Regions from separate parts of the Dehalobacter sp. genome, predicted to be linked through region 2. Evidence: riboswitches for the same ligand, from Rfam matches in the RefSeq annotation. Region 2 holds a riboswitch; each other region holds the start of a gene.
The links. Region 2 has a riboswitch for cyclic di-GMP ahead of nhaB (sodium/proton antiporter NhaB). Riboswitches for the same ligand answer to the same signal wherever they lie in the genome.

Region 1: another riboswitch for cyclic di-GMP. It lies ahead of OKX56_RS14035 (HD-GYP domain-containing protein); the one in region 2 lies ahead of nhaB (sodium/proton antiporter NhaB).
Region 3: another riboswitch for cyclic di-GMP. It lies ahead of OKX56_RS06740 (golvesin C-terminal-like domain-containing protein); the one in region 2 lies ahead of nhaB (sodium/proton antiporter NhaB).
Region 4: another riboswitch for cyclic di-GMP. It lies ahead of OKX56_RS06285 (ArsB/NhaD family transporter); the one in region 2 lies ahead of nhaB (sodium/proton antiporter NhaB).

The regions. Positions count from the first base shown of each region.
Region 1 is NZ_JAPDHR010000060.1:2,755-10,538, forward strand. Features, by position in the region: gene OKX56_RS14025 (lipid II flippase Amj family protein) at 1-644, shown strand, start outside; gene OKX56_RS14030 (CoA-binding protein) at 816-1,256, shown strand; gene OKX56_RS14035 (HD-GYP domain-containing protein) at 1,318-2,379, opposite strand; cyclic di-GMP riboswitch class I at 2,475-2,560, opposite strand; gene OKX56_RS14040 (DUF3795 domain-containing protein) at 2,885-3,463, shown strand; gene OKX56_RS14045 (pentapeptide repeat-containing protein) at 3,528-4,397, shown strand; gene OKX56_RS14050 (DNA-deoxyinosine glycosylase) at 4,399-4,917, shown strand; gene OKX56_RS14055 (SGNH/GDSL hydrolase family protein) at 4,975-5,727, shown strand; gene OKX56_RS14060 (glycoside hydrolase family 113) at 5,813-6,955, shown strand; gene splB (spore photoproduct lyase) at 6,985-7,784, opposite strand, start outside.
Region 2 is NZ_JAPDHR010000009.1:18,049-25,832, forward strand. Features, by position in the region: gene kamA (lysine 2,3-aminomutase) at 137-1,420, shown strand; gene ablB (putative beta-lysine N-acetyltransferase) at 1,395-2,243, shown strand; cyclic di-GMP riboswitch class I at 2,442-2,533, shown strand; gene nhaB (sodium/proton antiporter NhaB) at 2,620-4,125, shown strand; gene OKX56_RS02545 (DUF3102 domain-containing protein) at 4,391-4,690, shown strand; gene OKX56_RS02550 (M56 family metallopeptidase) at 4,697-6,526, opposite strand; gene OKX56_RS02555 (BlaI/MecI/CopY family transcriptional regulator) at 6,523-6,882, opposite strand; gene abc-f (ribosomal protection-like ABC-F family protein) at 7,004-7,784, opposite strand, start outside.
Region 3 is NZ_JAPDHR010000019.1:1,585-9,368, reverse strand. Features, by position in the region: gene OKX56_RS06745 (ABC transporter ATP-binding protein) at 1-1,573, opposite strand, end outside; cyclic di-GMP riboswitch class I at 1,867-1,950, shown strand; gene OKX56_RS06740 (golvesin C-terminal-like domain-containing protein) at 2,071-3,777, shown strand; gene OKX56_RS06735 (S24/S26 family peptidase) at 3,830-4,288, opposite strand; gene OKX56_RS06730 (hypothetical protein) at 4,276-5,166, opposite strand; gene OKX56_RS06725 (hypothetical protein) at 5,277-5,417, opposite strand; gene OKX56_RS06720 (radical SAM protein) at 5,738-6,871, opposite strand; gene OKX56_RS06715 (PqqD family protein) at 6,905-7,171, opposite strand; gene OKX56_RS06710 (VanZ family protein) at 7,253-7,777, opposite strand.
Region 4 is NZ_JAPDHR010000016.1:6,348-14,131, reverse strand. Features, by position in the region: gene OKX56_RS06295 (complex I 51 kDa subunit family protein) at 1-866, shown strand, start outside; gene OKX56_RS06290 (NADH-dependent [FeFe] hydrogenase, group A6) at 878-2,662, shown strand; partial or broken gene OKX56_RS06285 (ArsB/NhaD family transporter) at 2,659-3,933, opposite strand; cyclic di-GMP riboswitch class I at 4,120-4,205, opposite strand; gene OKX56_RS06280 (glycosyltransferase family 2 protein) at 4,306-5,481, opposite strand; gene OKX56_RS06275 (acetyltransferase) at 5,478-6,170, opposite strand; gene OKX56_RS06270 (DegT/DnrJ/EryC1/StrS family aminotransferase) at 6,187-7,353, opposite strand; gene OKX56_RS06265 (glycosyltransferase family A protein) at 7,376-7,784, opposite strand, start outside.

The DNA of each region.
Region 1 (7,784 bases), on a different contig from region 2:
GGACAGCCAACATGTTTCAGGGACCGTTAATTGCAAGCATTGTTAGTTTTAGTATAGCGCAAGGACTGAACCCGATCAGTGATTTGCGGTCGGTTATTTTTGCTGCGACAGCGGGGACCCTATTTGGAATCCTGCTCATACCTACATTTTTAAAGATATTTGAAGTTGCTGTCAAACGTTTAGAATTAGCCGGTTCTGTACCTTCCTTAGTTGTCGAGGCCCTGCAGGCAAATAATATCAAGCGAATTGTAAAAAGTGCTGTACGGCCTTCGAAGACAATGCTGGAAAGACTAAGGTATAGAGAGATACCCAAAAGGTTACTTGTTATCAATATTATGGTTACAGGTATATATACCATTGGGGTCCTTGCCGCTAATTACTCAGCTCTTCTGGTTCCGGAGCAAGCAGCACTAGCAGCAGCAGCTTCATCAGGAATCATTAATGGCATGGCAAGTATTCTACTCACTTTTTTTATCGACCCAAAATCGGCAATTATTACAGACCAGGCATTGAAAGGAATAAGGCCGTATGCTGATGTGAAAGCATTGGTCGTTATGCTTATTGCTACAAAACTAATTGGCACATTATTGGGGCAAGTGCTGTTTTTGCCGGCAGCCCAGATTATTGCAAGCTTTTACATGTAGTGATGACGCCTGTTCATCATGAATATTAGCAAGGAAATAAGAGCCTGTTTATTAATGCGATAGGGAACTGAAAATAGTTTTCACAGAAAATAAATATTGGAAGAAGGAATTAGCCACATCACCAAGAAAGTAAACAATAATTTAATAAAGGGGGTCATTTTTTTGACGACAATGAGCTCAGTCAATGATTTTCTAGACCAGCGTACTTTAGCGGTGGTCGGGGTATCCAGATCCGAAAAGAAGTTCTCGCGTAGGCTGTATAGAACGTTAAAGAAGAGAGGGTATAATGTTTTTGCCGTAAATCCCAATATGGACAGTATTGACGGCGAGATCTGCTATGAGAACCTTCAGTCTTTACCGCAGAAAGCCGACGGCGCAGTGATCGTCGTCCCTCCGGACCAAACCAATAAGGTCGTTAGGGACGCGGTAGAAGCTGGAGTCAAGCATATCTGGATTCAACAGGGGGCTGAATCTAAAGAGGCTATAGACTATTGTACGGAAAATCAGATAAACGTCATCCATGACCAATGCGTCCTAATGTTTGCAGAACCATCGTTTCCTCATTCATTCCACCGGTGCGTATTGAAGGTGTTTGGAAAACTTCCGAAATAATAGGTTAGCCGGCTCAAAAAACATTTGAGCCGGCGTTTTTTTTTCAAGAAATGGATCAGCTTCACTCTACAATGGAAACAATAAAGGTTGTAAGATCTTCGACAAGGTTATATTCCTTAGCCCGGACATGGGCCAGCCCTTTGTCAGCGATTAATATCCTGATAATTGGGCGCATCGGCAAACTTTTATTCTGGTCAACCACAATCCCAACTTCACCTGTATTGAGCTTAACGGTACAGCCGGTCGGATAGGCCGCAACATGCTTTAAGAACGTTACAACCAACTGCTGGGAGAATAGTTTGTTTGCACATCCCATTACAATTTCACAGGCTTCATGCGGGACGATCCGGGAGTGGCCCGGGCCATCATTGACCAGATTATCATAGAAGTCAGCCAGCCCTACGATTTGAGCCAGGACATGGAGATGCCGGCCGGACAGCTTCCGGGGATAGCCGTTTCCGTTCAACCATTCGTGATGCTGCAAAGCAATATGCGCACTCAATAAGTTCAATTCCGGTTTGTTCCGAAGTATTTCAAATCCATGTACAGTATGCATCTTATATAGGTCATTTTCCTTCGGAGTAAAGGCCTCACGTTTGGCGACAAGCTCATTTGGCAGCTTGACAGTCCCGATATCGTGAAGCAAAGCCCCTACCGCCAGCGCCTCCAGGGTATCTTTATCCAGTCCCAAAGCTTTGCCCAAAATGGTCGCAAGGACACAAACACTGACTGAATGCGCATAAACTTGATTGTCATAGCTCCGCATATCTGTCAGGCTCAGAAATATCTTTTCTTGAAACAGGACGTCCCCGATGATGTTGTTTACTGTCTTTTTTACCTGAAAACCATTGAGATCTTTACCGATTCGTACCGCTTCCGCTGAATGTTCAATGGAGTTCATTGCCTCCCGCCTGTTTTCCTCGGAAATAACATCCTCAATAACGATATCCTTCGTTTCGTCATCGTCCACATAGACAATACTAATGCCCAGTTCTTTTAACCGGTCGATATATGGCTGGGTCAGCGTGACTCCTTTCCCAAGCAATGAACGGCCGTTATGCGAGAAAATGGTTCGTCCCAACACGTCTCCCTTTTGAAGCCGGTTTACACTTACCTGACGCAATTGTAATCTTCCTTTCCGATAAATCAGTGCTAGCTGAAGCAACAAAAAAATCACCAGCAGATTGCATGGCGACATTCAAAACAAACCTGAGCGGATTCGGTAGCCTGGCAGTCATCAGAATTATTCTGGAAGACCCATAGCTTTGCGTCCCTGGCTTTCACCAAGTTTGCCATTGTCGTTGCTCCTGTATCCCTATTCGATTGATATTTCGGTCACAGAACTATTGTAGCACATCCCTTTCAGGTTCTACAGGGGTTATTCGAAAAAATATTCTTTATTTTGGCGCCAAATGATCAATGTTTCTTGGTTTAGCAGAGGAATCCGCTTAAATTCGTATAACTAATTAATGATGTTTATACGCGTGTGGATCGGTACAATTCCCGTTAAATAAGCCTATTCCGTATGCGTTAATAAGCAAGATCGTGAAGTACAGAGTTGCGGAGAACTGTTCTGCACGGGTTGAACTCTGATTTTTATCAAACATTGCTATCAGGAGATGTATGCGATGGTCAAATCAATGGTAAGTAAAGAATACAGGCGGAAATGCGCCGACTTTTCATTATGCGGATTGAATTGCTGTCTCTGTCCGCGCTTTCATACGGACGGTTCTTCAAAGTGCCCCGGCTGCGGGGGTCCGGACTTTTTTTTGAAGCATCCTTCCTGTGCCGTAATTACCTGTAATAAAAAGCATCAAAATGTTGAATACTGTTTTGAATGCAGTGTCTATCCATGTGAGAGGTATCAGGCTCCAAGCGAGGCCGATTCCTTTATATCCTATCAAAATGTATTGCAGGACCAGGCCAAAGCTAAAATGGATCTTCAAAATTATCTTGAAGAACTGACAGAAAAACACAAAATTTTAGGCGAACTGATCGCGAATTACAACGATGGCAAATCAAAGGGATTTTATTGTCTGGCGGTCAACCTGCTGCCGCTTTCCGTCCTGAATAATATGATGGATAAGATCCATCATATGGATCGGATCAACTGCAACGGCAGTGCTGAAGAAGCCGTCCGCTTGCTGAAAGCGGAAGCCGATCGTCTGAATATTCAACTGGTTCTTAGAAAGGCCAAAAAAGATTAGACAAACTATTCAAGCATTATTTCTGGGGATAAATCAAATGTTCTTTGTTTTGGAGGATCAAACATTGTCTGGAATTCGTGAACCAATAGACATTTTTGCTGAGCAGAGACGCAGTCTGAGAGCTGACTGTGAGAACTGCTTCGGATTGTGCTGCACCGCGCTGTATTTTTCAGCTTCGGAAGGCTTTCCAAACGATAAAGAGGCCGGTCAACCCTGTCGGAAGCTGCAGGAAAATTTTCGCTGCAGTATATATCAAGATCTTCAGGGACTGGGCCTGAAAGGCTGCATGGCATTTGACTGTTTTGGCGCAGGGCCAAAGGTATCCAAGCTCAGTTACGGCGGCAGAGACTGGCGGCGATCACCGGAATTCCAGGAGCAAATGTTTGAAGTTTTCCTTGTCATTCGGCAGCTTCAGGAGATACTCTGGTATTTGACAGAAGCAGAGACATTACAGCCCGCTCATTCAGTTCATGAGGCGCTTCGTACCCTGCGGGAAGAGACGGAACGGCTGACACTGCTCAGCCCGGGTGAGCTTCTGAAAATGGATGTACCCTTATATCGTACCGAAGTAAATACCCTGCTGCTTCAAACAAGTGAACTGGTCCGTGTTTCTGTTTGTCAGGAGCGGAATATTCAGGCCGGGATTTTGAAGACCTTTAAGCGCAGGAATAGTCTGATTGCTGCAGATCTCCGGGAAACGGACCTCAGAGGGGCTAACCTTAGAGGAGCCTGTCTGATTGCCGCAGATCTCAGCGGGAGCGATCTGGGCGGAGCTGATTTGATCGGGGCGGATTTGCGCGATGCCGACCTTAGTGGTACTGATTTAAGCCATAGTATTTTTCTGACCCAGCCCCAGCTAAATACGGCGAAGGGAGACAAGCGTACCAAGCTGCCGCCATTACTCTTTTATCCAAGACAATGGAGTTTGGACTGATATGGAAATGGAAATCATCTATTCATTTGAACCGGTCATCAATCAGGAGTCCCGGGTATTGATCCTCGGCTCGATGCCGGGAGTGCAATCGTTGAGGGAGCAGAAATATTATGTACATCCTTACAATCACTTTTGGCGGATTATGTATGCGCTTTTTGACGATGCCCGTGGATGGTCTAATGCCGCGGATGCCATGGATGATTATGATAGCAGGAAACAATTTCTTTTGGACAGAAAAATTGCCCTTTGGGATGTCATTTGTAACTGCTCCAGAGAAGGCAGTCTCGATAGCAATATAGTCAATGAACAGGTCAATGATTTTCAAAATTTATTTATTCAGTACCCACATCTGGAATTACTTGCATTTAACGGAGCAAAGGGCTTTAATATATATAAGAGGAAAATCCGTCTGGAGTCTGCTTCCATTGCCTATCTGCTATTGCCCTCAACCAGTCCGGCCAATACGATGAAATTTGAGGAAAAGCTGACACATTGGAAAGCAATTTTGAAATACTTATAAAATTTTGAAGTAATACCTATGAAGTTTTAAGCAAGTCGTTGTGAAAGGTGTGAATTGATGGATAACAATCAGTCTGAACTGAAAGAAAATTATACATTTCTGATTGTAGGAGACTCCATTTCCAAAGGCGTGATCTATAACGAGGATCAGGGGAAATATTCGTTATTGGACAGAAACTATGTTTCTCTGGTCCAGAACAGCCTGAAGGGCATGGTTTATAATGCTGCGAAATTTGGTAATACCATAAAAAAAGGCATTGAACGCCTTAATCGGGATGTCTCCAAAACGCGTCCGGATATTGTACTGATCGAATTTGGAGGCAATGACTGTGACTTTGACTGGATGCAGATTGCGAGTGATCCAATGGCAGAGCATGAACCCAAAACGGATTTCAACGCTTTCGGGAAAATGCTCACAGATACCATTATTTCGCTTAAAAACAATAATATTATCCCGGTGTTGATGACGCTTCCCCCGCTTGACGCGGATCGGTATTTCAAGTGGATTAGCAAAAACAGTAATGAGATAGGGAAAAATATATTGATTTGGCTTGGAAGCGTTACAAAGATATACTGGTGGCAGGAACGCTACAACTCCATGATTGTGAACATTGCAGAGGAAACCAAGACAAAATGGATCGATGTAAGAGGTGCTTTTCTGAAGACACCGGATTTTACTCAATTGCTTTGTATTGATGGGATCCATCCGAATGAAGACGGGCATAAGGTCATTGCCCAAAAGGTGACGGAATACCTCAGACAGAATTACAATTTTCTGCTCAAAGATTCTTCCGCGGACAGTCTTTCTTAGTATTTAGAAAGTATAAGCTTTTCATCTTTACGCTTCTAATCATCAATCTATTTAACATGTACTATTCTTAGGAAGGGTCAGAATATTGAACAATTTGCTGAATACGCTCAAAAGAAATAAAACCCCGCTGATTGTATTAGGTGTCATTATTGTGGTGTTGCTAATCATTAAACTGGTTCTGGTGGATATTGTCTATATTGGCTACCAATACGAAAAGAACAGGATTATTACCCCATGGGGGGAAAAGATAAAATCGGCAAACCTGTCTGTAGATTATACAATTGAACAGGCTCTGAGCGATATAGACAGTCTTGGGCTGAATACCCTGAATGTCCCTGTTCAAATTGATATTCCGTCGTTGACAGCCAGTACGATGAGTATCAATGCGGAAAGCGAAAAGAAAGCGGTCTGGCTGATTAAACGCTTAAGATATAAAGGAATTAACGTCATCCTGGAACCTTATCCGTATATTCAAAACGGTGAGAAATATGAGACGGATCTCAAGCCGGATAATATCAATCAATGGTTCTGGAACTGGAAACAGGTCGTCCTTGCCGAACTCATCCGTGATGTGGCTAAGCCGAATAAAGTCTACGCCCTATGTATCGGTTCCAACTTTGATCAATTCGAGGATCAATGCGGTTATTGGACCGATGTCGCGGATTTTGTCAGGGCCGGATACCAGGGCAAAATGACTTACCGGACAAACTGGTGGTATACAGCTGAATGGAATGCCGGGCAGAATTTGGCGTACGATACCTACATTGCCAAATTAAATAATCCGGTTCTTGGAAAAGTGGATTTTATCTCTGTAGCAGCTTATTTTGAATTGACCGACCAGGAGACCAATACGGTAGATAACCTTGTAAGCTCGATCTATAAGACCCGGATTTTTGACCGAAACCAGAATATCTATGATGAATTAAAGCAGCTGTCTGCAAAATGGAACAAACCTGTATTCTTTGGTGAATTGGGTTTCCCAAAAAGAAGCGGTGCCGCAGTTCATCCCTGGAACCCTTTGCCGTCGGACATTATCAATAACCAGGAGCAGGCAAATTGCTTTCTGGCTTATCAGCAAGTGTTTGAAAAAGAAACCTGGCATCTTGGTTTTTCTGTTTTTGCTGTGGGCAAAGATGATGAAAACAAGAATTATTACCCGAGCGAGCAAAGCAAGCAGGCCATTAAAAGATGGTATGCCGAATACCAGCATACTGGCAAGGAACGATGAGTGCCATGGACGGTACAATAGCCGAAAAGCTAAATAAAGTATTTGGCTTTTGCTCCCGGGAAATGACGGTTCATAAACGCCAGAAAGGAAGTCTTTATTTCCTCCATTTCAACGGGTGGGTAGACATATTTTCCGTAGCCGAACTGCCCGAATTTAAATTTGCGCGAAGCTTCATCCATCGGTAGGCTTGTCTGCGGATAGATATTTAAAATATTGGACTTGGCTCGGGAAGAAAAACGATGTGTGATAAATTCAAAAGTAAGCGCTGCAGGAGAAAAGTTTGCCGGAGAAGCGGCTTTTAACTGCTCTGCCAGGTCAGCAAAGAGCTTTTCGTATTGATCCATCCAGTTCTCAAATCTGATAATCGGGGCAATAATAAAACCCAAAGGGTAGCCGGCGCGAAGTACTTTTCCGGCTGCCTTTATTCTATTTTCAGCGGATGGTGTCCCATGCTCATAATTTCTGATGATTTCCTCGCAATTCAGGCTGAAACGAAACCGGGTATGACCGTGATGTTCCAGATTCAAAAGGCTATCAACGTCAGTGAATTTTGTGACAAAGCGGAACCGGCCTTGAGGCTGCCTTCCAAAAAATTCAATGCTTTTTCTCAGACTGCCTGTATATTGTTCCATCGGGATTGGGTCGGACACTGCGGCTCCTTCGAAATAAGTGATCTCGGGTAAACGTTCCTGGATTAAAGTTTGGGCTTTTTCAAGCAGTTCATTTATATTAACATAGATGCGGATGTACGGTCTTGCACCCAGCGTCGTGGCTAAATAACAATATTCGCACATCCCGGGACAGCTTGTGGTCAGCGGCAGCTGATAAT
Region 2 (7,784 bases):
GGAGTATTATTACAAGAAGATGATATCAGAATCGTAGCGGCAATATGCAGTCGCCCACAGCCATAAAAGAGGCAAACATTTAGGAGAGATTAAAGGAGGAACAGGCTGAATAAAGATTGGAGAGGAGCATAATGAAATGCCGAGAGATTACAGGGATATACCTTTATGGAAAGATATAACGACAGAACAATGGCAGGATTGGCAATGGCAGATTGCCAATCGAATCACCGGAATAGATCAGTTGGTACAGGTGGTCAATCTTACCCAGGATGAGCGCCAGGGAGTAGAAGTAAGTCTTAAAAAATTACGTATGGCAATAACACCCTATTATGCGATGCTCATGAATCCTAATGATGCGCATTGCCCTATACGGCGGCAAGCAATACCGACGGTTCATGAAACTAAAATATCCAAGTTCGACAGTTGTGATCCGCTGCATGAAACAGTCGACTCGCCAGTCCCGGGTCTTACTCACAGATATCCGGACAGGGTACTTTTGCTTATTACTGATCAGTGTTCAATGTATTGTCGCCACTGTACAAGAAGACGATTTGCCGGGCATGAGGATAGGGCTCTTTCCCAGGACAATATCAAACGGGCGATTAATTATATCAGAGCGCATAAAGAAGTCAGAGATGTACTTTTGTCAGGAGGGGACGCCTTATGCCTCTCTGATGAAAGGCTGGAAGCAATCATAAGATCAATACGAGAAATCAAACATGTGGAAATAATACGGATAGGCACAAGAACACCAGTTGTCATGCCTCAGAGAATTACCGATACGCTCTGCAAAATGCTGAAAAAATATCATCCAATTTGGCTGAATACTCACTTTAACCACCCCAAGGAATTGACAGTTGAGGCTCGCATGGCATGTGAGAAATTGGCAGATGCCGGAATTCCTCTTGGCAACCAATCTGTACTTTTAAAAGACATTAACGATTGCCCCTATATAATGCGTGATTTGGTTCAGAAACTGGTAAGCTCCAGAATTAGACCATATTACCTTTATCAGTGCGACCTTTCAGAAGGAATAGAGCATTTCAGAACTCCGGTTTCTGTAGGGATTGAAATCATAGAAATGCTGCGTGGACATACCTCGGGTCTAGCTATTCCACAGTTTGTTGTGGATGCGCCTGGAGGCGGGGGGAAGATCCCAGTCAATCCACAATACTTGATTTCATATTCCCCTGAAAAGGTCATTCTTAGAAATTATGAAGGTGTAATTTGCACGTATAGCGAGCCTCGGGATAAAACGCACCAGTGCCGAAAATGCGGCACGTGCAGTAAATTCAAGAATAAAGAATACCGGGGATTAGAAAAGTTATACAGAGATGAACAAGTGTGCTTGATTCCAAGTACAAACGTAAGACTCAACAAGAGGGAGGACTTCCATGAATATAGATCAAGACGAATGTAAAAATTTATATACAAACTTTTCGGGTGTGGACATGTACGTGGATTATCGCAATAAAAGGCTTAAAATATTGAGTCATTCTCTTTTGTCTGAGTTGATAATCAAAGAGATTATTGATTATTCCAAAAAAGAAAATCTGGGTAAGATTATTGCGAATTGTTATAAACAAGATCTTAGTCTCTTTGAGGAATGTGGGTTTGTAGCAGAGGGGGTTATCGACGGTTTTTTTCAGGGAGAGGATGCAACTTGTATGTCCCTTTTTCTTGATACGAAGCGCAAAAATTCACTCTATGAGGAGAAAGAAAACAGAATTATCGATTATTGCGTTAAGAATACCAATAAATTCGAGCTGACTAAGAATAAAAACTATACGATAAGGCAGGCCGTGCCGGACGATATTCCCCAGATAATTCAGCTTTTTCAAACGGCATTTGAAACCTATCCAACTCCTATTTTCAGCAGAGAGTATCTTCAAAAAGTCATGCAGGATCATATTTTGTATATGGTAGCGGAAGAAGAAGGAAAAATTATCAGTATTGCTTCGGCGGATCTTGACAAACAACACATGAACGCTGAAATAACTGATTGCGCCACTTATCCAAAGTATAGAGGCAGAAACATATTAAGCGAATTGATATTCCAACTGGAAACACACTTGAAACGCAATGGCTTTGCTACAGCATATAGCCTTTCAAGAGCTAACAATCTTGGAATCAACAGGTCTTTAAGCAAGCTGGGGTATATGTATCGGGGTAGACTAATCAACAACTGCCATATTTGCGGCGGTTTTGAAGATATGAATATTTGGGTAAAAACTTTAAAATAGTAAAATACTATTTTGTAAGTCAAGGGGAAGAAGATTTTTGAGAGATAGCCTGATTTGCTAAAGGATTATATTAAAAAACAAAATACTTAAGATAAATACCTGGACACTTCAGCATAAAGTGGATATATTCAGGGTATTCAAAAGAATAATTTTCTGTTATAATATAAAAGCTTAAGCAAAAATAACAATATATAGTTGTACAGGTTGATGCAAACTTCGTGAAAGTGAAGGACGCTAAAGCTATGGGTCTAAGGTTGCTTGTAAGTTGCTATGATTGCCAGGCTGCAAGTAATATGAACTTCTTGGGGGGGAGTAGTTCCGTTTTGGAGTACTCTCTTTTTTATATCTTTAATTTTCACTTGGGAGGATAGTACATATGAAACAAATGGGCATCGGACAAGCATTCAGAGCAAATTTTCTGGGTCATGCTCCGGACTGGTACAAAAGAACAATTCTTGCTTTTCTGGTGTTGAACCCTATTTTGATGGTTACCGCCGGTATGTACGTTACCGGGTGGGTGTTGATTGTCGAATTTATTTTTACCCTGGCAATGGCGTTAAAATGTTATCCGCTTCCTGCCGGTGGGCTTCTGGCGATCGAAGCCGTTGTGCTCGGACTTACTAACCCTCATATGGTCTATCACGAGGTTGAAATGAACCTGCCGGTTATTCTTCTTCTGATGTTCATGGTTGCCGGGATCTATTTTATGAAAGAAGGTCTTGTGTACCTGTTTTCCAAGCTCCTTACTAAAGTACACTCTAAAGTCGCGCTTTCATTCCTGTTCGCTGTACTGGGTGCGGTTCTTTCCGCGTTTTTGGACGCGCTGACCGTAACGGCAGTGATTATCGCCGTGGCCTATGGTTTCTATAGCATCTTCCACAAGTTTGCTTCCAGCGAAAAAGTATACGAAACGTATGACATTAATCACGACCATAGTGTTGATGAGAAACTTCATGAGGACCTGGACGAGTTTCGTGGTTTTCTGCGTAATCTTATGATGCATGGTGCTGTGGGCACTGCGCTGGGCGGAGCAATAACACTGGTTGGTGAACCGCAGAACCTGTTGATTGGCTCCATTATGCAATGGGACTTCGTAGATTTCTTTATACAATGTGCCCCTGTGTCTATCCCGGTATTGATCGTTGGTCTTCTGACCACCATTATCCTTGAAGTTACTAAGTTCTGGGGGTACGGCTACCAGCTTCCGGAATCTGTGAGAAATGTTATGGAAGATGATGTAAAAGTCAAAGATGCTGCCAGGAATATGCGCGGACGTGTGCGCCTGATTGTTATGGCTTTGTGCGGCGTTATGCTGATCTTCTCCCTGGCACTGCACTTGGCGGAAGTAGGTATTATTGGTCTTATGATTATTATCCTGCTTACTGCTTTCAACGGGGTTACTGAAGAAAAGCGCATCGGTCATGCGTTTGAAGAAGCATTGCCGTTTACTGCGCTGCTGGTCGTATTTTTTGCCGTCGTTGCGGTTATTCATGACCAGCATTTGTTTACGCCGATTATTCAATGGGTGCTGAACATGGAAGGGCAGAACCAGCTTGTGGCTTTCTTTGCGGCCAACGGTGTCCTTTCGGCAATCAGTGACAATGTTTTTGTGGCTACGGTATATATGACTGAAACACAGCAAGCGTTTGAAGCCGGAGCTATTGCGCTGGAGCAGTACAACAAGCTGGCAGTTGCCATCAACATGGGTACAAATATCCCTTCCGTTGCCACACCAAATGGTCAGGCGGCGTTTCTGTTTCTCTTGACTTCTGCACTTGCACCGCTGATTCGCCTGTCTTACGCTGAGATGGTAAAACTGGCTCTGCCATACGCCGTCGTTATGACTGCAACAGGTTTACTGGCAACAATGTACCTGTTATAACACTTAAGGATATCAAATTACAAGGGTTTGAGCATTACTGATTTTTTAGTATCTCGACTTTCGGTGACCTTATATACGATGAGAAAGATTGTCCGTTGTTAAGACTGAGGTTGTCACACTTTTAAGCCTGTCCACAGATCCTACGAGTGAAGTTAGCCCCAAGGAGTGTGGATATCATGACTGATCCAATAACTAATACAGTATCTAATACACAACGGATATCATCAGGGGACGCACGCCGCATGTCATCGCGGCTGAAATTAACATGATCAAATACTGGACGGAGAGTATCTACCTTGCCGCCGCTGTCGAGATTAGAAGGCGGCTGACGGAAGCCAAGGCCCTGCTTATGTTTGGAGAATGGGGCCAGTGGCTGGAGGAGTCGGTCAGTTACTCTCAGCGTACGGCCGACAGACTGATGAAGGTCTTCAGAGAGTACGGGAGCAAACTGCCCGAGGCTTCCGCCTGCAGCTCAAATTGCGCCCTGGTGCGTAATTTGACATACTCCCAGGCGGTGATCCTCTTAGGAGTCCCGGAAGAAGGGCGAAAAATGCGTTACAGATAGTCTAAGTTAATTCTGTTCTCCGCCCAAAATAAGTACACCTTTCGGATAATGATCCTGCACCCAGATCAAACTATTTTTGTCTGTTATCTCCTGGATATGTTTCTTATAGGCATCATACCAGTCCTGATGATTCGTACTGGCATATTTGATATCCTCACTGCCAAGGATCTTTCGGCACAGGATCTCCATCAGACTTCCCTTTAAGCCTGTCTGCCCGCCTTTCGCAAATTCGGAAAACAGGTAAGGCAGTGCTTGTTCATCCATGGCCAGAATGATATTGTACTCTGCCTGATGCGCTTTGATATAATCATAGGGATTGGAGGAAGGTAAAGGCGATGACATGATTTTCTCCAAGCACAGCTCAATCTGCTTGGCTTTGTTGACCGCCGTATTTCCTTCATTTCCAAGACTGAAGTACGCATGCTCCAGACGCGTAAGCAATTCCTTCAGCAAATCGGCACTTTCGGCATATACACGTACATCTCTCTGCATCATTTGCTCCATTCTGCTTCTTAAGTAAGTCGTGCTATATCCTTCATATTTTCCCACGCTGTCGGTAAATTTTATGTTAATGACTTCAACATTATCTACTAGGCTGAACAACAGGATGGCATTGCGCCCAAACACATCACCGATCATTCCGTCTTCCGCAGAAATCGCTGAATCGTCGTTGATCCGGTAATGAATGGTTAAACCATACGGCGCGGTCGACGTCTGCAACTCGACTTTATCCCGGACAACCCCTTCCGGCAAAGGCATCGCGTCAATTAGCGCGATAACTTTAACGGCATTGCCTACATACGGTGTTTTGTTGGCCAGTAATTTATCTACTGCATAACCAGCGTATGTTTCCTGTCCTGCAGCCGTGTCATTGACCGGGTTGGCCACAAATCCAATCATCAACGCTACAATCGCAACAACTGCCGCCGTACCAATCCAAACACCGGGCTTTCTGTAATGGATCACATTTTTGATTCTCGCTTTAATATTGTTTTCACCAAAAGCTAAAGGCGCAGCCTGCCAAAAGCTGTTCTTCTGAACTGCCAACGCCAGCAGGGAATTGGAATAATCCGCTTTGACCCCTTGCCCCTTGTTTCTAATAACCGTTTCATCGCAGGACATTTCCATGTCCTTAACCATCAGCGCAAAACAGAGCCACATCAACGGATTAAACCAATGGATGATCAGAATCAGAAATGCCGCCGGTTTGATCAGATAATCGCGTCTCTTAATATGCACCGTTTCATGCGCCAGTACATAGGGCAATCCCCGGGGCGAAATGCCTGCAGGCAAATAAATTCTGGGTCTGATAAAGCCAAAAACAAACGGCGTGCTGATTTGATCTGTCTCATAAATATGCGGTAAAGAAGCATCCAGCAGCGTAGCCGTTTTGATCTTTCCTGCAATTTTAAAATAGGAAAAAATATTCCAAATCAGCAACACCGTAACTCCGGCAATCCAGACCATACTGCCAAGCAACATCAGCATAGGAAGCGGACTTACACCCATTGCTGCGACCAGAGGCAGCGTACTGCCAACTGAACCGTTTATTGTACCGTTTATTGCATAATTTATGTTCTCAAGGCCTGCCATCACCAGCGTCTCAGACAAAGCATCAGGCTGCATTGCGGGTCTGACAACGTTTAAGAAACTAAAAACTGAGGTAAATGAACCTGGACAAACCAGTCTGAAAAAAACCGCCAGCCACAACAGATAAGAGAAGATTTTCGGTGCCCTTTTCAGAAGCAGTCGAATCAGGATCACACCCAGAGCCACATAGGAAGCTGTTATGCTCATATCGACAACAGTGCTGAATACTGTCATCAAGCTGTTCATTGCATCGCCTCCTCAATAATTCGTTTCAGTTCTTCAGCTTCCTTGGCCGTAAGCTTTTTCCGATCGAGGAACGCTGTTAAAAACTGCGGCAGAGAACCTTCAAAGTTTTTTTCGATTAAAGATTGGCTTTCATATTTCTGCACTTCTTCCTTTTTAACAAGTGAAGTGACTACTGCATCAGCATTGTCTAAAATGCCCCGTTCACATAGCTTTCGCAAAACCGTGTAAGTGGTTGACTTCTTCCAGCCCAATCTTTCCAAAGAAAGCCTTACAAGCTCAGTCGAATTCACCGGTTCCTTTTCCCAGACGATACTGACAAATTTATACTCCGCATCAAATAATTTATAGCTTTCCATGATACCTCCGAAGGTTTATCTCAATAGACCCTACTTGTAAGTCTATTCCAATAGACCTCATTTGTCAACAGAAAATCCGCGGTGCTTCAGGACCCTGAAAATTTTGTTCGAGGGCAACCGATCAAAGCCTGATATATTTTGTTGCCACTGATTGCACAAACGCACTGTCATGCTCCACAAACAGCAAGGTCGGCCGGCATCTTACAATGAGGTCCTCAATCTGCATCCGGGACAGAACGTCAATATAGTTCAGTGGTTCATCCCAGATATACAGATGGGCCTGCTCGCAGAGACTTTTGGCCAGGAGCACCTTTTTCTTCTGCCCTGCGCTGAACATACGCATATCTTTTTCGAACTGAACGCCTGATAAATCGAGCTTGTGCAGAATGGTCAGAAAACGGCTTTCCTCGATCTGGTACTGCTCGGCAAAACTGTGCAGGCTGCCCTGCAAGTAAGCGGTGTCCTGCGAAATATAGGAGATTTTTAGATTGCTTCCGATACTTAGTTTGCCGCTGTAAGTCAGCTCTTCTCCAGTCAGCAGCTTTAAAACACTGGATTTACCGCACCCGTTGCGGCCGCTTAAGGCCACGCGCTCTCCTCTCTCTACGGTAAAATGGACATTCTCGCAGACATTCCTGTCCGCATAATAGATTGCCAGGTCAGACAATTCCACGAGTGTATTTTTCGGGTGTGAAAGGGGTTTCATACTCAGGCTGTCGGCCAGCTCAATATTTTTTAAAAGTTTTTCTTTCGTCTGGATGTTCTTTTGCAGCCGAGTTTCGATCACTTTGGACCGTTTCATCATTTTTGCCGCCTGGTGGCCGATATAGCCTTTATCCGGCTTGATGCCGGAGTTCAGTGTTCCCTTCTTGGTTTTCTCAATTTTATCCGACCAGCCGGCC
Region 3 (7,784 bases), on a different contig from region 2:
TTTGAATAGCCTTGAGTACTTCCAACTCTGTTTCCATGTCCAGGGCAGACGTCGCTTCGTCCAGAATCATCACAGGGGCTTTTTTTAAGAAGGCCCTGGCAATCGCGATTCGTTGCGCTTGTCCCTCGGAAAGACCATGCCCGTCCTCTCCGATGACCGTATTGACTCCATGCGGCAGCTCTTGGATAAAGTCCAAAGCACATGCAGCCTGAAGGGCAGTTTCCATCTCTTCCGCCGTCGCACTGAGTTTGCCGCTCCGCAGGTTGTCGGCAATGGTCCCACTGAACAATGTATTTCCTTGCGGAACATAGGTAATCCAATCCCGGGTCACAGCAGTAATTTCATATTTCCGACCGATCGCATCTGTAAAATAGACCTCGCCATCCGAAGGTCTGACCAAAGCCAGCAGAAGCCTGATCAACGTCGTTTTTCCGACCCCCGAAGACCCTACCAAGGCTACCATCTCACCGGGTGCTATATCCACCGAAATCTTATCCAAGACCGGTTTTTCTTTCTCATCTGAATAATAGAAGCTAACCTGACGGAAACGAATACCGACATCCTTCTCTTGCGGGACCTGCCCTTCCCGCCTCTCCATTTGGATCTTTTCCAGTTCCTGCAGTCGCTCCGTTGACGCCAGCATCGCGATGATTTGCGGAAAGGCCCTGGCCAAGCTGACAAAAGGCCCTTGAACTTGCTGAACCAATGTCAGAAAAGCAGTCAATGTCCCATAGGAGATTGCCTTTTGAGACAAACGGACGATCCCCCAGCCAAACGCAACCAGGTAACCTGTCCAATATCCCAGCGAAATGATCGTATTGGCAGATAAGGTCGTCTTGTTTCTCTGAATCACCCACTTCATACGGTTTTGATGCAATCCCTGCAAGGTATCTGTATTTCTGTTTTCCAACCGAAACGCTTTCGTAATGATGAAATTTTGGATGGCTTCCTGAATAAACGAGCGGTAGATACTCTCCGATTCCTGCACTTTATGATTCAAGTTCTTCATCTTTCGGCCCCAGATCCGGCTGAACAACACGGTCGAAGGTCCCAGTATGAACGCAATTACTGCCAATCGCGGCTCATAATAAAGCAAGGTTACAAAAGAACCCACTAACTGCACGCCTAATGCCACAATACCCGGGATCACACTAATAATACAACTGGAGATGTTATTGACATCACTTGTCAACCGTGTCATCAGATCCCCGCTATGATAGTTCGAAAGCGGCAGCCATTCTGTCACCATCATCCTTTTGAAAAAACGCTGCCTCAGGGCGTTGGAAAAGCCTTCGCTGACGCGTACAGAAAGCAGTGACCCGGCAATCGATAACATGATATTAAGAAGTATCGCACCGCCTAAAGCAGCACCGGCCATACCGGCATAAGCCAGTTCTCCTGCAATCGCGTAGTCAATCATATGCTTGGAGAGTATGGCGTTTGCAACACCGAAAAGTGCCCCTGTCGAAGTAATCAGCAGAATGACGATGAGCCTGGGAAGAAAGGGGAGAACATCCGGTTTTATCCAGCGAACAAAAACTATTCCTTTTTTAATTTCATCTTGAATAATCATTCTTTTCTCCTGATATTTTGGGAACATACTATTATAGTGCCATAGTTCCGTTAAAATTTCTACTTGATAATTCTTTTTATGTAATATTCGCTAAGATATTATCTTTTTTTAAATAGGACAAAATCCCAATACCCTAGTCCGTTTATCCTATTGAATTTTGTCATTCGGCTTGATATAGTAACTTTAAGTAAGTTTATTACAAAAAATACATAAATTTAACAAAATAACGTAAATTATCGCGTTATTTTCCAACTGGGAATAAAATAGGAGATGAAAGGAATGATCTACAAAACATTTGCTCAAGGCAAAACAGTCGAAAGGCTGTGGCGCAAAGCTAAAGGGTCTAAGGGGATTCCCTATGACAGCCAGTTGCCAAATTAGTTTTTATATAGTCATCTGTTTTTTCAGCTAGAATGAATATAAAAAAACTAAGCTGGCGGCAGCTGGGGAACCAGTTGCTTTTTGTATTTTTATCTAGTTTGGAAAGGAAGAGACCAATGATTAAGAAACGTATCACAAAAATCGCCGCTGGAATCTTCAGCTTCACACTTATTGTGAACACGTGCTTCGCTGTTCATACCGACAAAATGGTTTCTGCTGCGACTACAGTTAAAGATGTAACCCCCCAGGTGGAATTACTGGGAAACCCGTTCAACAAAGCTACTTTTGCCAAGAATGTCTGGGACATGCAGGTCTATAACAACCGTATTTATCTCGCCCATGGTGATTTTAATACGAACGCCGGTCCGATCCCGGTCATCTACTATGAGCCATCCGCCCAAAAATTCATCACGCAATATACCGTTGATGAAGAGGAAATCGCCCAATATAAAGTACTGGACGGCAAACTCTACATCCCTGGCACCGATTCACGGGGAGATTGGAACAATGGCAATTTCTATACCCTTGAAGATAATGACCAATGGCTCAAAAACGCAACCATTCCGAATGCACTTCATGTTTTCGACATGGCACTCTATAACGGTCAGCTTTATGCAGCCTGCGGAACCAGTAAAACAGGTTGGGGCGAAGTTCTTGTCTCCAATGATATGGGGAAAACTTGGACCAGCCGGGTTCCTCTTGGCTTTACATTTTATGGTTCCTGGGCCACTTCCCTCTTTGAGTTGAATCAAACACTGTATGCTTCAGGAAAGATGATGTACATGAAGCCAACTTCGATCACGACATCATACACCAAGTATGTCTCAATGCTTGGAATCACTGACAGCAGCTCCGCTAGACAGATCTATTCAACCAATTTCGCCAATGGCCTCACTTCGTCCTACGTCTACTATATGAAAAAACCTACAACCTTCCAAAATAAACTTGTATATCTAAATAACCGGATCACCACCTCTCACTGGCTTCCCGATTCTATGTATATTGCCAAAAGCATCAATGAATCCACAAAGGTGATATTCCCTGAGACTTCGGCTGTCCCTGCAGATCTGCTCATCAGAGGCAACAGTCTGTATGCGTTAACCAATGTGAAAAATTCTGCCGGCAATTACACGAGTGTCGTCTACCAAACCACCGATCTTCAAACTTGGGACGAAGTATTCCGTTTTAATACAGACACCTTTGTCAGATCCTTTGAAGAAATGAATGGCGACTTTTACTTCGGTCTAGGCTGCGATTCCGCAACTGTGGCCGCTTCTACAGGCAATATCCTTAAGGTAGCCAGTTCTGCCTATCAGGACATCCCCCTAATTCCCGTAACCAACAATCCCTCAGCGAGTGAATTAACACCATCAACCGCTGAACTCACACAAACCATTCCTGCATCGGCTACAGCCCCTATTATTGTGGACAATACCGACAGCAGCTTTATGAGCAATTCCACTTGGACCATCTCTACACAATCCATCGGCTATTACGGCAGCAACATTCTTAATGACGGTACCGTCGGAGCCGATCAAGGCAAATGGGCCATGTGGGTTCCGACAATAACCGAGTCAGGAAACTATCAACTCTATATGAGATGGACAGCAGATTCCACCAGGCCAGCTGCCGCCCCCCTCGAGATTAAATACAACGGTGGCATGGATACGAGCAAAACGGTCAATCAACAGGAAAGCAACGGTACCTGGGTCCTCATCGGCACCTATGCTTTATCCGCAGGAAGTGATCAATACATCAAGATACTCTGCTCTTCCCCAGGATATACTGCCGCTGATGCTGTAAAATTAGAAAAAGTGAACTGATTTCAAGGAAATGAATAATATAGACAAGCTTCGAGAAAAGCCCGAGGCTTGTCTATATTAATTTACGGATTTTCCGGTACACTTTCATGATGAAGTATCGGCAAGGCCTGAGAATCAGCCAAATATGAACCAGTGTCTTCAGCCTAAGATCAGAGCAAGGAATACGTTTGTCTTTCCGCCATATTGCGGGAACGACAGCGATGATTTGTTCCGGATACAGCGGACCTTCAATCCATTGCTGGGCATCCCCTACCATGAAAAAATGGTCTTTCTTCTTTTTAAGAACCCGATGCATGACATAATAGCTATTCATTCTGCGGATCAGGACAATATCTCCTCTTTTAATCTGGTCGAAGCTGCCCTGGGAGAATTCCACACTATCGATTGCATCCCGCAAAAACGGAACCATGCTGCTGCCGGATACGGGAAGTCTGACATCCTGTCCCTGGCTGAGGAGATCCGAGACTACAGGAAACAAGCCATTGGCTTTCACTTTTTTCACTTGATGCACTGATATACCAACTCCACCGCCTCTTGATCCGGTCTGCAGCGCAGCAAATACACCGGTACGGAAGAGACTATTTTCTCAAAGATACGCATCGCCTCGTTCATATGTTCCTGATCAAAAAACGGCAGGAAAGCTCTTGGCATGAACTGAATGATCGCCTCCCTGAGGTCCATCCTACGAATAGAATTCTCGGCTGCTTGTTCCAGAATAATCACTGCTGACAAGGGTGCAGAATCATTCGTATTAATATTTGATGACCCGCTCCAAGGGGTTCCATAGACAATCACATGGTCTTCCATAATCCGCACAGCAGGATTGTCATCGTTCAACACAAGCACATTCTCCTTATGTTCCTGCCAAAGCCTGGACTGTGTAGACTTCCCCGTTCCGGACGGCGCTGTAAACATGATTGCTTTATCCTGCCACTTTATCGCAGAAGCATGAATTACCAGTCCTTGTTGTTTTAACAAGGCATGCCTGAAGACAATCCCCATTAGGGTAAATGCTGTATGGCGCAGCTTCATTCGGACATAGGATTCTTCCAGCTCATTTTTTTCTTGAATTGCTGCACAGGTTAGCCCAACATTTCGCCACGCGGCATCAATATCCAACAGTACAAGGATTTCCCCCACAGAGCCATATTTCCTTGTATAAAAATAAAACCCGGCTGCATTCGGTTTTTTAATACATTTATAACCGGAGCTCTCGTCAGAGAAATTTTCCCCTTGCGGCAAATCAATTTGTTCACTGGTTTGATAGGTAAAGCATAAATCAGCGGCCTGAGGTTCCGACACATTGTAGTCAATTAGCCCTTCGAACAGCTCAGCGGGGGTGCTTTCATCCATGTGAATGACGAGTCCTGCGACTTGATACTTGGGCAACAAAAACACTCCTTTTGCAGGTATACCTTTTTAAACAACAGGATCGAAAAACAGAATAGCACATCCGTCAAAGGACATGCTATACGTACTTCCATTTGGTACTGCTCGGCTTATGCATTCGTTCTAGGCTGTACACCGTCAATAATACAGATACCTACGTAATCACATACAGAACCTTGCTGCACTACAGCAAACTCATCTTCAGAAGAGAGCTGTACAAATTCAAATTCTGGCTTATTATACTGTTTCAATATAATCACCTCTTAACATTGTAAATAATCAAAAAATCCTATTCTTGGTTGTTAGCAGTAAAAACCTTTCCGCCATAAGTAAATGTACAGAATGGCACATTATCCGGGCAAGACCCGGTCGTTGTACATTGCTGGCTTCCTACTCCCACAGCTGCAAAGCTTTCTTCAACACGTAATGAAATAAAATGAAACTCGGGTTTAAAATAACACTTCATCCTTCTTCACCCCATTCAAATAATAACCTATGAAAGGAGTATACTCGCAGATTCCAGTTTTTTCAAGTCCTATTTTTTGTATATTTATAGAAACAATTAGTGAACTCAGTTGTTTTTTTGGTTATTATAGTCTGTCCTTCTTTTCGCCAGTTCACAGAGATACGGCGCTGGCTTGTCATAGCTTCCGGTTTCCTGATACAGTCTTCCAGGGCAGTGTTCACATAGTACTTGATATTCGCATTCCTTGCACGCCTTGCAGACCGGGATCTGGGCACACTTTTGTTTCAACTCCACCCAGGCATTTTGAAATCCGGAGATAAGCGGATACACTTTGGGTTCCCCCATGATCCCGCAGGGAGCCATGCTGCCATCCCAATTCACCCAGCCGGTACAAGATCCGGACATACATTGAAAGGCAAAATTTTCATCAGTCTGGGCCTTTGATGCAAGGATTTCCCGCATTGCCTCAGCGACAGCATCATCGTTTGGATTCACGGTTTTTTCCGTTTCCCCGATGATTTCGTTGTCAAAGCCGATCTTTCCTCTCTCCGTCATATGGATTTCAAAATTCAGCAATTCTTCCGGAGAAAGGCGGCATTCGCAAGAAGCAGTATTACAGCCTTCACGCACCGGCGCGATATAATTGACCACGCCCAGAACGCATTTCCTCTTCAGGGCAAAATTATGGATCTCGTCAAAGTCCGCTCTATTATATTGTGTAACCGTGGTTTTGATCTCCGTAGGGATCCCTTTGTCCATTAACAGATCAACAGCCCGCGTCGCCCGGTCATATCCATCGGCAAATCCAGTTACTTTCTTGTAGGTATCACGGGAAGCACCATACAACGTAATACTCACAAGTTTCGGCGGAATTCTGGAAAGCCAATTGACAAATTCCGGCGTAATCAGTGTTCCGTTGGTGAATATTTTAATGATTAAACCCAAGTTCATCAATTTTTCATACAACTCTTTAAAATCCTTGCGTAACAGCACCTCTCCGCCGGTCAGCGTAAGAAACAGCAGTCCGGCATCTCGGGCCTCTTCAGCCAATCGAACCCATTGTTCTGTTGTTAACTCTTTTGCTTTGGCCTGTTTATCATTCGCGGCATAACGCACATAGCACATCTTACATTGCAAGTTGCACCTTGCTGTCAGCTCAAAGGAAGAAGCAATAAACTCTTTTCTTTTTTTGCTCTCCAATGCCAAATTGAGATAGAGCTCATTCCAAGTTTTTGCCATCAGACAGAAATCTCCTTATCAGCGTTCACTTTACTACGCTTCAATCAATCCTTTATCTTTAATGCTTTGGATAAATTCCTGAATATCCTTCTTGGCGATATCTTCGTCAACGCTGTATTCCGCCATCAAAACCTGAAGAAGCTCTTCCTCGGTTGTACCCTCTTTCAACTTCCCCCACAGAAGCGCGCCGCTTTCACTGAGTGTCATAATGCCATTAAATTCAACAACGCGCTCACCCAGTGGCACAACAACCCATTGACCGGCTACTTCGCGTAATAAGAATCCCTCTTTTAATTTCAATTACTATCACTCCTCATATACGCATAATAACTAAATATTACCATATAGAATTAAAAAAACATACAATTATTTTTAAAAATTTCATTTATTTCTCTGTTCCAGTTCCCAGATCCGTCTTTTCAACTTTTTAATATAATGAACTATTCCAAATAAAAGCGTGACAAGTAGAACACCCGTCAAAACCCCCGCAGTATCGATGCAAATATCCAGGATCCGCGACGTGCGCATCGCAGAGAATCTTTGATGATATTCATCAATGATCCCGAAAAGCGGGGATAGCAATACCGAAAACACAGCTGCCGGCACAACACGGTTAAAAGCGATATTCAGCATGATGCACATAACGGTGCCAATGAGTGCATATTCAATAAAATGAGCTGCCTTTCTGAGCAGTTGATTAAAGGTGACTTTCCAAAACATATCTCCTCTGTCCAGATCAAAATACCGATCCAGCCAATCAATCATCTGATCAGCGATCCTGATGCTTAAATGATTCGACTGCGTTCCTGTCTGACTGCTTAGCTTCCATGAAAGGAAGACTAGAAACACAAGCACAATAAACAAGCCAACTGTCCCAATTATTCTTCTTATGATGCTGCTTTTCATTTGTTAC
Region 4 (7,784 bases), on a different contig from region 2:
GCAAAAATATTTTCAACACGTCTTTTTCCTTTGATATCCAGTTGAAATATGGAGCCGGGGCTTTTGTCTGTGGGGAAGAAACAGCGCTCATTAACTCCTGTGAAGGAAAACGCGGTGAGCCAAATTTTAAACCGCCTTATCCTGCGGAAGAAGGATATTGGGGCTGTCCGACCTGTGTAAACAATGTGGAGACGTTTGCCAATATTTCTCCGATTATCCTCAAAGGGAGCAGTTGGTTCGCTTCCATTGGCACTGAGAAAAGTAAAGGGACCAAGGTTTTTGCGCTGGTCGGTAAAGTCAAAAATGTTGGCCTGGTCGAAGTCCCCATGGGAACAACCTTGCGAGAAATTATCTTTCAAATTGGCGGAGGTATCCCCAACGGCCACAAATTTAAAGCCGTTCAAACAGGGGGGCCGTCCGGAGGCGTGATCCCGGAGAAACACCTGGACATTCCTTTAGACTATGATAACCTGCTCAGTATAGGGTCCATGATGGGATCAGGGGGCATGATCATCATGGATGAAACCGATAATATGGTCAATATCGCCAAGTTTTACCTGGAGTTTACGATGGATGAATCCTGTGGACGCTGCACGCCCTGCCGGATCGGTACCAAGCGGTTATATGAAAAGCTGAATCTCATTACCCGCCGCAAAGGAACGATGGCGGATTTAGATGCCATCAAACAGCTCGCTTACATGGTTAAAGGTAGTTCGCTCTGCGGGCTTGGGCAGACTGCGCCCAGCCCGGTCATCAGTACCATGAAATATTTTTGGGACGAATACCTGGCCCTGATCAAAGACATCGACCATCCTCAGGGGGAAGGCCATTATCAAGCAAAGAATAAAATTGGTCTGGAATCATAAGGAGGCTAACCATGACCCACGTTCAACAAACGCATCCTGCTAAAAAAATGATTGATTTTAAAATTAATCATCAATATCTACGGGTCCCTGAAGGCATCACCATTTTGGAAGCCGCCCATAAAGCAAGAGTTCGGATTCCAACTTTATGTCATCTGGATTTGCATGATATCAAAATGGTCAATCAGACGGCTTCCTGCAGGGTCTGCATGGTTGAGCTAATCGATGAGAAGACAAACCGGAATAAACTTGTCCCGGCGTGCGTAACCACCATTACGGATGGAATGGAAGTACTCACGCATACGCTTACAGCGATTACAGCCAGAAGAATGGCGGTTGAACTCCTGTTATCGAATCATCCCAATGAATGCTTTACCTGTCCCAAAAACGGAGAATGTGAGCTTCAGGCCTTAGCTGCAGAATTAGGGGTTCGGCATATCCGCTGGGAAGGTGAACGGATGAATTATCCGAAGGACGTATCCAGTGAGGCGATCGTCAAAGACGCCAACAAGTGCATTTACTGCCGGCGTTGTGAAACGATGTGCAATAAGGTCCAAACCTGCGGTATCCTGTCAGGGATCGGCCGCGGATTTGAAGCCTTTGTTGGCCCTGCCTTTAACATTCCGATGGTAGAGTCTTCTTGTACTTACTGCGGTCAATGTGTTCAGGTATGCCCTACAGCAGCGCTTACGGAAATTAATCATACCGATAAAGTATGGGAAGCTTTAAATGATCCGGATAAATATGTGATTGTCCAAACTGCTCCGGCTATCCGCGTAGCCATCGGAGAAATATTTGATATGGAACCAGGGACGATTGCAACCGGCCAGCTTGTAACCGCCTTAAAGCGTATCGGATTTAACGCAGTTTTCGATACGGATTTTGGAGCGGACTTGACAATTATGGAAGAAGCCTCAGAACTGATCTACCGTCTGCAGAACAATAAAACACTTCCGATACTTACGAGCTGCTGTCCGGCCTGGGTCAAATTTATTGAGCATCAGTTCCCTGAATTGTTGGAAGTGCCTTCCACCTGCAAGTCACCGCATATTATGTTCGGTACAATCGTCAAAACCTATTATGCCGAGAAGAATGGCATTGATCCGGACAATATCGTGGTGGTCTCCGTCATGCCCTGTATTGCCAAGAAAGCCGAGGCCAAGCGTCCGGAACTAACTAAGGATGAGCATAATAACGTCGATATTGTCGTCACGACCCGGGAACTTGGCCTAATGATCAAGGAAGCCGGTCTGGATTTTATCAATCTGCCTTCGAGTGAATATGACAAACCATTGGGTGAAACCACAGGAGCCTCAGTGATCTTCGGGACCAGCGGCGGGGTTATCGAAGCTGCGCTCAGGACAGCTTATGAGTGGCTGACCGGTGATGAATTACAGAAAGTTGAGTTCGAGCAGCTCCGGGGAGATGGAGGCTTGCGAAAGGCCACAGTTCAAATCGGCGACAAGATGCTACGGATAGGCATTGCCAGCGGGCTCGGAAACGCCCGGACCCTGCTTGAGGAAATCAGAGACGGTAAGAATCAATACGAAGCCATTGAAATTATGGCTTGTCCCGGAGGCTGTGTTGCCGGAGGTGGGCAGCCCTACCATCACGGCAATTTTGAAATTGTCCGCAAGCGTCAGGAAGCCATCTATCAGGAAGATAAAAATAAAAAGATCAGAAAATCTCATGAGAATTCAGAAATCCAAAAACTTTATCAGGAATATCTGGGCCAGCCTTTCAGTGACACTGCCCATAGATTGCTTCATACTCATTTTGAAGAGAGAGAAAGAATCTAATAGTACCGCAGCAAAATATACGCCGAGGCGATCACAATGGATAGAATCATGAACGGAAATCCGATCAGGAAGTATTTTTTGTAGCTGATCGTATAGCCGTTTTTTTCGGCAATCCCTGAGACAATGACGTTGGCCGAGGCACCGACAATTGTGCCGTTTCCGCCCAGGCAGGCGCCCAGAGCCAGAGACCACCAGAGCGGCTGGAGCTGTTCTGGGGTCAGCCCGCCGAGGACCCTGATTTTTTGAATCAACGGAATCATGGTGGCCACGAATGGAATATTATCGACGAAAGCTGAAAAAATAGCGGAAAGCCAGACAATCAGCATCGCCATGACGACCGGTACACCGCCGGTAAGCCCAAGGCTCCATTCAGCAATCTTATCCAGGACGCCGACTTCGACCAATCCTCCAACTAAAACGAATAATCCGGTAAAGAAGAAGATCGTCGGCCATTCAATCGCCAGAAATACCTCTTCCGGTTCCTCATGGCTCAGCACCATGAGCAGCATGCCTCCGGCCAGCGCAATCGTAGCGGTCTCAACATGGATGACGGCGTGCAGCATAAAACCGACAATGGTCAGAGCGAGCACGGCCAGGCTTCTTTTGAGCTGGGCTCAGTCTTTAATATAGTCGTATTCATTTTGCGACAGCAGCAGGGCGATGGATTCCTTATCGGTCTTTAGCTTTTGGCGATAAAGAAAATAAAAGCCCAATAGGGTAACAGCCAAGATCACAATCGTCACAGGTGCCAGGTTCACCATGAAATCCATAAAAGTAAGCTCTGCCGGTCCGGCAATCATGATATTCGGCGGATCACCGATCAGGGTCGCGGTTCCCCCGATGTTGCTGGCTAGAATCTGGGTAATCAAAAAAGGTATTGGGTTTAATTTCAAGGTTTCAGCAATCACAATGGAAACCGGAACGACCAGCAAAACAGTCGTCACGTTATCCAGAAAAGCCGATAAAACGGCAGTCAGTATAGCCAAAGAGATCAGCAGTCTGATTGGATTGCCTTTGACTTTCTTGGCGACCCAAATAGCCAGAAAGCCGAAGACACCGGAACGTCTGGTCAGATCGACAATGATCATCATGCCGATAAGTAAGCCCAGCGTATTCCAGTCGATGTGTTCCACAGCAGTTTCCTGCGGGAATACACCCAAAAGAATCAGGAGACAGGCACCGAGGGCCGCGGCGACAGCCCGCGGGATTTTCTCCGTTACGATTAGTGCATACGTAGCTACAAAAATAACAAGGGTCAGAATCAAGGTCATGAATCGTGCACCTCCATCATTAGTGTGGTCAATTTTTATTGGCCTAACCGGTTAGAATATACCAAAATAGTTGAAATAAAAAAGAGCAGATCCATAAAAGGAACTGCTCTTCCCTGAGAAGTTCAAAATCCTTGTAGTCTGGCAATCCTGTCAGAATATCCTGGAAATGCATTTGGATTCCATTCATTTTGTATTGCATGCATTTCAAATTCCCTGATTTAGACCCATAACTTTAGCGTCCTTCACTTTCGTGAAGTTTGCCCCAACACATTAAAAATCATATTATATTTTATTTGCAAATCTGAAAAATCCTGATCAACTGGATTGTGTCCAGAAAAGAAGTATAGCATCTCCGTTCATATTTTGTAAAGATCAGTTCGATCTTCTCAAATAATATTCAAAATTCTCGAGTGCCCAGGCATCATGGTACAAATTCCCTTCCCGGGATGCAGGGTCCAAAAGTGAAGTGCAATAGGCTGTTCTTTTTCCATCGGCTAGCTCTTGAAATATTTCGAGGTATTTCCATTTGGCCTTTTTGGCAAAGCTTTCGTTACTGTTGGCTTGCTTGGCCAGCATAAAGCAGGTTTTTATGCTTCTGTTCAGCGTGCAGAGGCTTTGGGCCTGACACTTGTCACAGCCGATGAACTGGGTCATATCAATTTCCACGGTCGTGACAAAGCCGACTTTGAAAGGAGTATAATGCACAATCCTTGGTGATAATTCAGCATCGCCATACCCGCATTCCTCATTCCAATAACCGATCCGGTCAATGAGCTCAGGCCGTAACCCCTGAAGACATCCCGGAATAAAATCCATGATTACATCAATGCCGGCATTTCTCAGCTGAAGATAGGATAGATCATTCTTGACCTGAGGAATGACGGGAGGGAGAAATCTCGGATAAGGGTTATCCCGCATGGTTCCTAAGAGACCCACTTCCGGAAAAGCTTCAAATATTTCCATATACCTGGTCAGCCAGTTTTTGGTCTTGATATAGACATCGCTGTCAATCGTGAAGAAATACTGGTTGGGCTTTCTCTTTCTGAGGTTGTAGTTCAGGACATAGATCGGCCCCCGGTTAACCTTCAAGCGTGTTTTGGATTTAATTCTTTTGTCCTGAAGGCTTTTGATATAATTCCAGGTATCATCTTTGGAGTTGCAGTCGATGATATGCATTTCAAAATCTTCGTCTGAATCCAAAATCTTGTTTAGGTTCTGCATGGTAAGCCCGAGACGGTTGAAGGTAACATAGCTGATAAAAGGAGGAGGGGAGGTGCTGTCTGTCGGGTTCTGTACAGAAGGTTCAATGATTTCTTCCAGGATCCCAGGATCTAGAATCTGTTGAAGGATGGTGGCGTCGTCTAATTCTTCCCAGTCAATGTTTTTTGGAACCGCTTGTTGAGAAATTTCCGCAGTAGGGGTGTCAGCGGCTTCCTGAACAGGGAAGGGGCTGACGCGTTTTTGCAGGGCAGAGGCTTGAGCCTGATTAATGGCTTCAAGAACAAGCTGTATCGCAGTTTTGATCAAAATAGAAGAAAGTTCCTTCATATCATCAGTCCTTTAGGGGAATGGGTTTCAACCAATTCTTTTAAATGTTTAACCGGTCGGGCAGGGACACCGACGGCCGTGCAGTATTCCGGGATGTTGCGAGTGACGGCAGCACCAGCCCCGATGATGCTCCACCTGCCAATCTCTTTTTCGGGGATCACCACAGTTTTGGAACCGATTTCACAACCTTCATGGACCTGCACGTTTCCGGCCAGGGTGACGTCCCAGTATAAAGAGGAGTAATCCCGGACAGCCGTATCGTGGCCAATCCTGCAGCCCGGATTTAAGGCTACGTGACTACCTATCCTGACATCCGTCGACAGAAAACTGTTCCAGCAGATGATATTGCCGCAGCCCAATTGAACGGAGTGGCTTATTCGGGCAGCGGGATGAATCAGGTTGGCAAAATATAGCTGAAAACAGGACAGGCTGGCGATCAGACGGTATTTATCCGTCGGTCTCGCGATCGCACATACAATCCAGAGAGGGTGCCCTGTGTTTTTTTCGAGCCAGTCCAGGTTGCCCAGAACAGGATAGTCATTAATAACCTTTCCTTGTTTGGCCGGAGTTTGGTCGATATAGCCCAACAGGTTCCACTGCTTTTTTTCTGTATTGATATCTTCAACGAGCTCGGTAGCTTCCCGGCCAAAGCCGCCGGCTCCAAAAATGATGAGATCTTTTATAGCCAATGATCACACGCCCAATTCAATTGAAAATTTCGTTGATTTGCTTTTTATTTTTAATTTTTATTTCCCTGATGATGCCGCCTATTTTTTGAACGTCGGACGCTGACATTCTGCCGTGAAGCGGCAGAGCCAGAACACTTTCTGCGACTTTGTTGGCTGTGGGTAGATTGTCTGCGGAGGAGGAAGGAAGACCTTTAAAACACTTAAAATTGCTGCAGAGCGGGTAAAAATATTTTCGGCAAAAAATATTGAAGCTTAACAATCGGCTATAGAGCTCGTCCCGGGAGATACCGTATGCGGTCGGATCAACCCGGATAACAAAATACGGATAATTGGCTGTAATTTCTTCAGCCTCCTGGGAGACGGTTATCCCAGGGACATCAGCCAGCACTTGCCGGTACAGGTTGGTAAGATATTTCCTTTGGGCTATTTCAGCTTCCACTTCTTTTAAGAGCAAAATGCCGACAGCAGCCTGCAATTCGTTCAGTTTGCCGTTTATACCCGGTTCGTCCACACTGTAGTCTTCTTTTAGACCAAAATTTCTCAAACACTTGGCTTTCTGCTGGAGGTCCTGATCCCGAAAGATAAGTGCACCGCCTTCGACGGTGTGAAAGATTTTGGTGGCATGAAAGCTGAACATGGTGATATCTCCATAGGAGCCGACCGGTTTATCCTTTATTTTCACACCAAAAGCGTGGGCCCCGTCATAAAGTACTTTCAGGTTATGCCTTGCTGCAATCCGGTCAATCTTTTCGACCTCGCACGGATGGCCGAAAACGTGTACCGGCAGGATGGCAGTGGTTTTATTCGTAATCAGGGACTCGATACGGTCGGCATCAATATTGAACGTGGCTTCTTCAATGTCGCAGAAGACCGGCGTAAGATGATTCCAGGCCAGCGCGTTGGCCGTAGCGGCAAAGGTAAACGGGGTGGTGATGACTTCCCCGGACAGATCCAGGGTTTTGCATGCAATTTGCAAGGCATTCGTGCCATTTGCAAAAACCGATAAATATCGGGTGCCCAGGAAAGCAGCCAGTTTTCTTTCCAGTTCTTGGACCATCTTTCCGTTATTGCTGAGCTGCCTGCTTTGCCATATTATTTCGAGCATGCTGTAAGTCTCCGCCAAGTCTGGCAGCAAAGGTTCGGTAACATAGACCGGTTCAGAAAAACCATCATTGTTTATCATTTTTTTCTCCCCTGGCAAATATTCAGTTGGCTTTGGATGCATAGAATTGAAAGTTTTCGGTTGCCCAGTCAAGATTGTAGGTTTCCTCCGCAGTGGAGTTACAACTGAATAATGAAGTGCAGTATGGGGAACGGGCACCGCTCTGCAGATCCTTAACTGTTTCGTCAAATTTCCAGTGGTATTGTTCTCGGAATAATTTATTCTGGTTTAATTTCTCGTAGATGGTAAAACAGGTTTCTCCGGTTTTGGTCTCTCCGTTTTTTGACAGACGGCAGAAGGATTGACCGGGACATTTGCCGCAAACTATTTGTTGCGGGATAGAAATGTTCACGTTCATCAGAATTCCTGTTTTAAACGCTGTAAAATGATTAGCCCTTAGAAACAACTCCCTGCTGCCAAAATTATTTTCTTCACTCCAAAAGCCAATTTTA